4 regions of the Streptomyces sp. NPDC085481 genome follow, and region 4 is predicted to be linked to each of the others. Evidence: riboswitches for the same ligand, from Rfam matches in the RefSeq annotation. Region 4 holds a riboswitch; each other region holds the start of a gene.
What was found. A riboswitch is a leader RNA that binds a small molecule or an ion and turns the genes downstream of it on or off. The one in region 4 is predicted to bind cobalamin.

Region 1 (2,179 bases), on a different contig from region 4:
ATTACTTTCCACCTTAGCAACTATTTGCCAAGGGTGGCAGCGCACGCTCTGCGGCTACGCCACCGCGCCGGTCCATGCCATCCCCCACCCGGCCGACGCCTCCCCCGGCGAGAATGATTCTGCGTCACCTCCCGGGGCGCACCCGAAGAACGCCGCGTGCGGGTGCACCTCTCGCCGGTGCCTACCCGCGGCCGACCTGCAGCGGCGGTAACCGGTCGGCAGAGTCCAGCAGGTACAGCAGCTGGGGCGGGTCCGATGGCGCGCCGACCCTGACCTGTGGCCGGACCGTCGCTGGTGGAGGCGCGCCCAAGCCGGTCTGATGACGCTCGGGCTCCTGGTGTCCGCCGCCGTGCTCTTCCGGGTGGGGCTGACGGACACCCTCAGAGCACTGACCTTCGGCGGGCGGGTCATGGGGGTGGTGTTCCTGGCCGGCGCGCTGGTGGAGACGGTCGCGGCGGCGGCAGTCTTCGACTACTGAGGCAAGCGGGCCACCCGGTACGCGGGGCAGTGCGTGCTGCTGGGGGTCGTCATCGTGGCCGTCACCAGTCTGATGTTCCTGATCCCGCAGTGGGAGGGCGGCTATCACGCAGGGCTGTTCCGACTCCGGGTCTGCCTGGTGGCGTGGTCCGTCTGGGCACTGTGGGAGGTGAGCCGGCACATGGTCTGGCGGGGGATTCCGCACCAGAAGCCCCCGCAGCGCCGGCACCCGCGCGGTGATCCGGGCCCGTGCAGGGGCATCGTGGGGACGTCATCACGCCCGCCTTCCTGTGCCGCATCCCGTTGGCGCGGGTCACCTCAAGGCGACACCTCGTGTGGCTGGTCGCACAGTTGTGGGTCTGGCGTGGCCGTGGCCGGTTCTGCGATGCTTCCGTCCGACCAGCGACGGCGGAACGAGGAAGCCGGTGAGATTCCGGCACGGTACCGCCACTGTGTAGGGGGAGCGACTCCGCCATGGCCACCGCCCCATCCGGGGGTGGGAAGGCCGGAGAAGCTTTGATCCCGAGTCAGGAGACTCACGCCGTCGCACCTCGATGTACGGGGCGGATTTCCCCAGGAGAGGCGGTGGCACCCGTGTGCCTGCGTACCCACGGCGGCAGCTCTGCGCTGCCCGAGGCCCTGTGGGGCCAACCTGCCCGGCTTGACGCACGAGCCCGCTCCCTCAGGGTCTGACGGCCTCCTCCCCCAGCGGGTCCTTCCCGTACGCCGCATCACGCGCGCCCCGGATTGCCGGTGCGCGCTGCCCACGTATGCCACCAGGAGTCACCTTGTCCGTACGATCCGTCATGCCCGGCCGTCGTCAGGCCGCCGCGGCAGCCTTCCTCACGGTCGCCCTCACGCTCACCGCGTGTGGCAGCGACGCCGGCCCGCCCGCCGACGCCAAGGCCCACGCCGCCGGGGAGGGCTGCGTCAAGGACTTCGACCCGGCCAAGGACTATTTCCCGGTCAAGTCGACGGTGAAGCACGCCAAGAACTTCACGCTCCGGTACGAGAAGAGCTACCAGGTCCTCACCGTCAACGAGCCCTATCCCAAGGGCAAGCCGGAGTCGTACGTGCTGGTCAAGTGCGGTGCGCCGAAGCCGGAGCTGACCGGTGAGCTGGCGTCCGCGCAGCAGGTCACCGTTCCCGTCAAGAGCCTGTACTCCGCCTCCACCACTCACCTGCCGCTGCTCACCGAGACCGGCACCCTGGACGTCCTGACGGGTGTCGCGAGCGTCGCGAACATCTCCTCCGCCCAGGTGATCGAACGGGCGAAGGCGGGCAAGGTCACCGAGTACGCCAAGGACCGCACCCTCAACGCCGAGACAGTGATCGGCGCCAAGCCGGACGTGCTGATGACCCAGGGCACCGACGACCCGCAGTACCCCAAGCTGCGTCAGGCCGGTATCGCCGTGGTCGCCAACGCCGAGTGGCTGGAGTCCAGTCCGCTCGGCCGCGCCGAGTGGGTCAAAGCGATGGCCGCGCTCACGGGAGCGGAGAAGCGCGCCGGCGAGGTGTTCGACACCGTCGAGGGCGACTACCGGAAGGTCGCCGAGAAGGGCGCGCAGGCAGTCGCGGCGGGCAAGCCCGTCGAGGTGCTGCCCGGCACGATGTACCAGGGCACCTGGTACATGCCCGCCGGCGGCAGCTACGCCGCCCAGCTGATCAAGGATGCGGGCGGCACCTACCCCTGGGCCGGTGA
Region 2 (2,179 bases), on a different contig from region 4:
TCGGCGACGTATGCCGGGAGGCCGTCCTCGTCGATCTCCTTGAACGAGAACGGGACCGTGATCAGCCGGCCGTCGAACTCGGGGACGGCGACCTGGCTCGCCGCGTCCAGCGGCGACAGGCCCTCGTCGTTCTCCTCCCACGCGGCGCGCGAGCCCGTCAGGCACAGCGCCTGCAGGATCGGCACGTCGAGCGCGGCGAGCGCGCCCGCGTCCCAGGCCTCCTCGTCGCCGCCGGCCTGCGCCTCGGCGGGCTTGGTGCCGCCGGCGGCGAGGACGGTGGTCACGATCGCGTCGGCGCCGCGCAGCTCGTCGAGCAGCTCCGGCTCGGGGGCGCGCAGGGAGGCCACGTACAGCGCCTTGGCCCGGCCGCCGGCCTCCTCGACGGCGTCGCACAGGGCGCCGACGAAGGCGGTGTTGCCGCTCATGTGGTGGGCGCGGTAGTAGAGCACCGCGATGGTCGGGGCGCCGTCCGCGGCCTTGGAGACGCGCTCCAGCGGGCCCCAGGTGGGCGCGGGCGCCGGGGGCTCGAAGCCGTGACCGGTGAGCAGCACCGTGTCGGACAGGAACCGGGCCAGCTGCTCCAGGTTGCCCGGGCCGCCGTGCGCCAGGTAGGCGTGGGCCTCGGTGGCGACGCCGACGGGGACGGTGGACGCCTCCATCAGCTGGGCGTCGGGCGCCTGTTCGCCGCTGAGCACCACCACCGGCTTCCCGGCGGCCAGGACCGCGTCGAGGCCCTCCTGCCAGGACCGCAGCCCGCCGAGCAGGCGGACGACGACGAGCTCGGCGCCTTCGAGCAGGGCGGGCAGGTCGGCGAGCGGGAGCCGGGCGGGGTTGGCGAACCGGTACCGGACCGGGGAGTCGGGCGCGGCGGCGGTGGCCGCTCGGGCGCTGAGCAGGTCGGTGTCGGAGTGCGACAGCAGCAGGAGCATGGCGAGCTCAGGCCCTTCCTCGGGGTTGTCCGCGCCCCGGGTGGTCGTATGGACGGCGGGAGTTCCTGACTCACCGGCCCCGGAACACGGGACCGGCTCACAGTGGCGGGACCGCGCCGGATTCACACCGGGCTTCCTCCCCGGGGTCCTGGGACCCCATGCCGATCTGCATCCTAGATCGTGGCGCGGTCGGTGGGGCGGGGGCGGGGAGTCGGCCGGGTCACACCGCCGGGGGGCGGCGCCGCCGCGCCGGGCCCGCCGCGGCACCTCGCGTCCCCCGCGTCGCGCCCGTCACACCCGTCGTCCGAGCAGGTGGGAGCGGACGTGGCCGTGGGTATGCTCGCCGCCATGCCGGCCACCCCACGCACCTCGCCCGAACCGGGCGAACCTCTCATACGGGACCGCGGCGACGCCTGCCCGGGTGCGCTGCGCCTGCACTCCGCCGACGACGGCCGGCTGGCCCGACTGCGGCTGCCCGGCGGGCGGTTGACGGCGCATCAGGTCGAGGTCCTCGCCGACGCGGCGGAGTCGCTCGGCGACGGGTGCGTCAGCGTCACCTCGCGCGGGAACGTGGAGCTGCGCGGGCTCGGTGAGGGCTGTGGCGGTGCGCTGGCCGGCCTGCTCGACCGGGCCGGGCTGCTGCCCTCCCCCACCCACGAGCGGGCCCGCAACATCGTCGCCTCGCCGGCCGCGGGGCTGGACGGACTCGGGTACGCGGACGTGCAGTTGTGGGCCCGGGAGCTGGACGCCCTGCTGTGCGCCGAGCCCTGGACGGCGGCGCTCTCGGGGCGGTTCCTGTTCGTCCTGGACGACGGGCGGGGCGATGTCGCGGGGCTCGGCGGGGATGTGACCTTGCTCGCAGAAGGGCCGACGGTGCTGCTGCGCGTCGGCGGGCCGGTCCTCCGCATCGCCGCCGCCGACGCGCCCCGTGCCGCCCTCGCCGCCGCCGGGGCGTTCCTCGACGCCGCCCGGGCCGCGGGCAACGGGGCCTGGCGCGTGCGCGAGCTGCCCGAGGGGCACCGACCGGACCCGGCCGGCGCCCTGGCGCGCGCCGGGATCGGCGCCGAGCCCGTACCCGTACTCCCGCGGCCCGTACCCCCGCCGCTCCTCCCCGGACCCCTCGGACCCCGCGCCCTGCACGTCCTCGCGCCGCTCGGGCGGCTGACCGCCGCTCAGCTGCGGGCGCTGCTGCCGGCCGGCGAGGTGCGGTTCACGCCCTGGCGCGGGGTGGTCGTCGCCGCCGGGCACGG
Region 3 (2,179 bases), on a different contig from region 4:
CCGCCCCGATCGTCGCCGGTCTCGCCGCGATGGCCGCCACCAAGCTGACCTACCGGATCGGCGCCAACCCGAAGACGAAGGCCACGGCCAAGGGCTTCCGGGCCGGCCAGATCGCCTCCGCCGGTCTCGTCTCGCTCGCCCACGGCACCAACGACGCCCAGAAGACGATGGGCATCATCACCCTCGCCCTGGTCACCGGCGGCGTCCTCGCCCCCGGCTCCAACCCCCCGATGTGGGTCATCGTCGCCGCCGGTCTCGCGATCGCGCTCGGCACCTACCTCGGCGGCTGGCGCATCATCCGCACCATGGGCAAGGGCCTCACCGACCTCCAGCCGCAGCAGGGCTTCGCCGCCCAGACCAGCGCCGCCACGGTCATCCTGGCCTCCTCGCACCTCGGCTTCTCCCTCTCCACCACCCAGTCCTGCTCGGGTGCCGTGATGGGCGCGGGCCTCGGCCGCAAGGGCGGTGTCGTCCGCTGGTCGACCGCCACCCGGATGTTCGTCGCCTGGGGTCTGACCCTGCCCGCCGCGGGCCTGGTCGGCGCCGCCGCCGAGTTCCTCACCAAGCAGGGCACCTGGGGCATCGTCGCCGTCGCGATCCTCCTGATCGCCGGCTCCGGCGTCATCTGGTCGCTGTCCCGCCGCAAGCCGGTCGACCAGCACAACGTCACCGCCGACGACCTGGACGCGCAGGCCGAGCCCGCGGGCGTCGTCACCACCGCCATCGCGGCCGTCACCCCGCCGCCGCCGGCCGGCTCCGTCGCCGCCGTCACGGACGAGGACCTGAAGACCACCATCCCCGCCCCGAGCCCGGCGGACCCGGCCGCTCCCCCGGCCCCCGCCGCCGCGGTCTAAGGAACTGGAACCAAGCATGAAGATCGACTGGGCAGCTCTCGGCTCCGTCTTCGGAGTCAGCCTCGTGGCGACCGTCGCCCTCGTGGGCCTGTTCACCCTCGGCGTCGTCGGCCTCTCCAAGCAGGAGGAGGCCGCGGCGAACGGTGGCTCCGCCACCCTGGCCCGCACCGGCGCCTACGCCTGCTTCGCGCTGTGCGCGGCAGCCGTCGCGTACGGCATCTACCTGATCGTCGTCTGACCCGCGACACCTCGTCGTGCCCGGCACGACACCCTTCCGGCCGGGCGGCCCGCACCTCGCGTGCGGGCCGCCCGGCCGTCGTGTCTGTGGCGCTTCGCACAGTGACCCGACGCAGGTCAAAGGTGAGTTGACGGCTCTTCGCGCAGCGTGGTGGACTGCCGAGGCCATTACGGCGGCAAGCAGAGGAAGTCCGGTGCGAATCCGGCGCGGTCCCGCCACTGTGACCGGACCCGAGCGGTCCGGGAGTCAGGAACTCTCGCCGCCGGTCACGTCGATCCAGGGCGCGGACCCTGAGTGAGGACCTAGCGCCATGCCCGGCCGCAGCAGTGCCAGCCCCCCGTTCCCGGGCGGATTCGCGTACGGAGCGGCCGCCGGCCTCGCCGTCGACCTGCTCCTCGGCGACCCCCGCCGCGGGCATCCCGTCGCCGCGTTCGGCCGCGCCGCCGCCGCCGTCGAGCGCCGGCTGTGGCGCGACGACCGCGGCCGCGGCGCCCTGCACACCGCCCTCTGCGCCGGCTCGACCGTGGCGCTCGGCGCCCTCGCCGCCCGTACGGTACGGGGCAGCCGCACCGCCTCGATCGCCCTGACCGCCGCCTCCGTATGGGCCGTCGTCGGCGGTACGACGCTGGGGCGCGAGGCCCGCGCCATCGGCGGGGCGCTGGCGGCCGGGGACCTGGAGGTGGCCCGGGAGCGGCTGCCGCACCTGTGCGGGCGCGACCCGCACTCCCTGGACGGGCCCGCGATGGCCCGGGCGGTCGTCGAGTCGGTCGCCGAGAACACCTCCGACGCCGTCGTGGGCGCCCTGTTCTGGGGCGCGGTCGCGGGCGTGCCGGGCCTGGTCGGCTTCCGGGCGGTGAACACCCTGGACGCGATGGTCGGCCACAAGTCCCCGCGGTACCGGCGGTTCGGCTGGGCCTCGGCCCGCCTGGACGACCTCGCAGGCTGGCCGGGCGCCCGGCTCACCGCCGTACTCGCCACCGTCGCCGGGGGGAATCCGCGCGGTGCGCTGAGGTCCTGGCGTACGGACGCGTCGAAGCACCCGAGCCCCAACGCGGGCCCGGTGGAGGCCTCGTTCGCGGGGGCGCTC
Region 4 (2,179 bases):
CCTCGGTGAGCGCCCGCAGATAGGCGACACCGGTGGCGAGCGAGCTGCCGAGCTCCTGCGCGGCGGAGCCGCCGGCCTCGTGGTACGGCAGGGCGTCCACGGTCAGCGCCCGCAGCCCCGGGTACCCCTCGGCGCAGCGCCGGGCCAGACCGACGGCGGCGGGGAAGCCGTCGCCGTCGTACGCGGCGCCGGTACGGGCCTCGGTGCCGAGCGGATCGGCGCCGAGGTTGCCGCGCACGGCGTCGGTGCCGACCCCGCGCCGCCCGTGGATGTCGAACAGCTCGTTAGCGGCGGCCACGGTCTCGGGACCGGCGTCGAGCACGACGGGGGCGAGGTCGAGGTACACGTTCCCGAGCACCCGGTCGAGCCCGGCCGTCGGGATGCCGCCCGCGCCCACCCTCAGCCACAGCGAGGTGACGCCGTTCTCCAGGTCCGTCAGGACCGCGTCCGGGTCGGCGGTCGTGTGCCGCTGGCGCACGTCCCAGCCGCCCGCGGTGTTCCCCTCGGCCCGGCTCGCCCGGACGAACGGCGCGAACCCGGGCAGGCCGGGCTCGGGCCCGGCGTCGCCCTCGCCATACAGCGGACGGGCCCGCAGGCCGTCCTCGAGCGCGGTGGACAGGACGTCCTCGGCCTCGGTCTCCGGAACGTCCTTGCCCGACCTGCTCAGTACGCCCGCCACGAGGCGCTGCCACTGGGCATGGGTCGCTGCGGGGAATTCGGCGGCCAGCGAAAGGCCGTCGTCAGGCAGCACAGTCATGCTCGGATGCTAGGTCAGCGCGTCAAAGGAGCAGCAGGGGAAACCGCTGTGACCTTGACCTCCCCTGATCGACCTTGAACGCCGAGCGGAATCCGTGCTCATGTCAGGGGGCATCGGAAACGGGCACTCCCTCACCACGCTCGAGGACGGGCACGGCCCGCGGACGTCCCTCGGCGTCGATCGCGACGAAGGTGAGGAAGGCGGTGGCGACCTCGGCGGCGGGACCGGAGCTGTTCCAGCGCTCGGCGGTGACCCGTACGCCGACGGTCATCGACGTCCGCCCGGCCCGCTCGAGTCCGGCCTCCACACTGAGCAGGTCCCCGGCCCGTACGGGAGCGAGAAAGGTCATCCGGTCGACGGAGACGGTCACGGCGGGCCCGTCGGCGTGCCGCCCCGCGGCGGCCGCGGCGGCGTCGTCGATGAGCTTCATCATCACGCCGCCGTGGATGGTCCCGTAGAGGTTGGTGTCGTGCTCGCTCATGATGTGGGCGAGGACGACCCGGGAGTCGTCCGGGGTCTTGGCGGTGCGGGTGGTGGGACGCGTGACGGTGCGATCGGCCACGTCAACTCTCCTTCGCGAGTCGCGGCAAGGGCTCCGCGCGCACGGGATGCCGGCGCACGGGCAGCGGCAGGTCTTCGGACTCGCGAGCACGCCCACCGGGATCACCGGCGGACACCTACTGGCCGTCGCTTCCCGGACCCGTGCCGGGTCCAGTGCTGTGTGACGGCGGTCGTTCCCGCTCACCGCTGCGGGGCAGTCCCGGATTCCCACCGGGTTCCCTCTTACGACGCATCCCGCCTGGAGGACGGGGCGAACCAGCTGCACCGCCAGCCTACGACAGGCCGCTAGCGCAGCGGCTCGCTCAGTTCGACGGCCCTCAGGGCCGCTGCCAGGGCCTGCTCGTCGCCGATGTCGAGGGCGGTGTCGGTCAGTTTGACGACGTGTTCGTCGCCGTGGGCGAGGGCCAGTTCGAAGACCTCTTCGGCGGTGCGGGACCCCGGCGGCACGAAGGCGACGGGGGCGTCCGGTGCGTACATCGCGGTCACCGCGGCGGACGCCGTCCAGGCGGCGTGCAGGCTGGGTGCCCACAGGGGCCTCGGGAGGGCGGGCAGGGTGCGCAGGACGGCGTTGGGGGCCGTGGCGGCGTGGACCAGCATCGTCTCCTCGCCGTGGCCGTGGGTGGCGTAGCGGTGGGTGGCCGCCCGCACGAGTTCGGCGAGGCGGCGACGGGCCTCGTCCGGGTCCGTGACACCGGCCGCCCACACCGGCAGGCCGGTGACGCGGTCGAGCCGTGCGGGGAAGGCCCCGTCCCGCTCGGCGACGGGCACCACCGCGTCGAGGGCGCCGGCCGCGCTGTCGGCGCCGCGCAGGGGAGCGAGACCGGATACGGGGCGGTGCCGGGCCGCCCAGTAGCCGAGCCC

Region 1: linked by a shared signal. The riboswitch ahead of ACIGEZ_RS07345 (ABC transporter substrate-binding protein) and the one ahead of ACIGEZ_RS16780 (acyl-CoA thioesterase) in region 4 are both predicted to bind cobalamin.
Region 2: linked by a shared signal. The riboswitch ahead of cobN (cobaltochelatase subunit CobN) and the one ahead of ACIGEZ_RS16780 (acyl-CoA thioesterase) in region 4 are both predicted to bind cobalamin.
Region 3: linked by a shared signal. The riboswitch ahead of ACIGEZ_RS00325 (cobalamin biosynthesis protein) and the one ahead of ACIGEZ_RS16780 (acyl-CoA thioesterase) in region 4 are both predicted to bind cobalamin.

What each region holds. Positions count from the first base shown of each region.
Region 1 covers NZ_JBITTJ010000002.1:328,543-330,721, reverse strand. Annotated here, with positions in the region: gene ACIGEZ_RS07350 (hypothetical protein) at 320-478, shown strand; cobalamin riboswitch at 852-1,036, shown strand; gene ACIGEZ_RS07345 (ABC transporter substrate-binding protein) at 1,266-2,179, shown strand, end outside.
Region 2 covers NZ_JBITTJ010000002.1:283,544-285,722, reverse strand. Annotated here, with positions in the region: gene cobN (cobaltochelatase subunit CobN) at 1-929, opposite strand, end outside; cobalamin riboswitch at 970-1,104, opposite strand; gene ACIGEZ_RS07145 (cobalamin biosynthesis protein CobG) at 1,266-2,179, shown strand, end outside.
Region 3 covers NZ_JBITTJ010000001.1:57,987-60,165, forward strand. Annotated here, with positions in the region: gene ACIGEZ_RS00315 (anion permease) at 1-854, shown strand, start outside; gene ACIGEZ_RS00320 (hypothetical protein) at 871-1,092, shown strand; cobalamin riboswitch at 1,234-1,369, shown strand; gene ACIGEZ_RS00325 (cobalamin biosynthesis protein) at 1,403-2,179, shown strand, end outside.
Region 4 covers NZ_JBITTJ010000007.1:51,407-53,585, forward strand. Annotated here, with positions in the region: gene ACIGEZ_RS16775 (methylmalonyl-CoA mutase family protein) at 1-757, opposite strand, end outside; gene ACIGEZ_RS16780 (acyl-CoA thioesterase) at 861-1,238, opposite strand; cobalamin riboswitch at 1,388-1,543, opposite strand; gene ACIGEZ_RS16785 (questin oxidase family protein) at 1,604-2,179, opposite strand, start outside.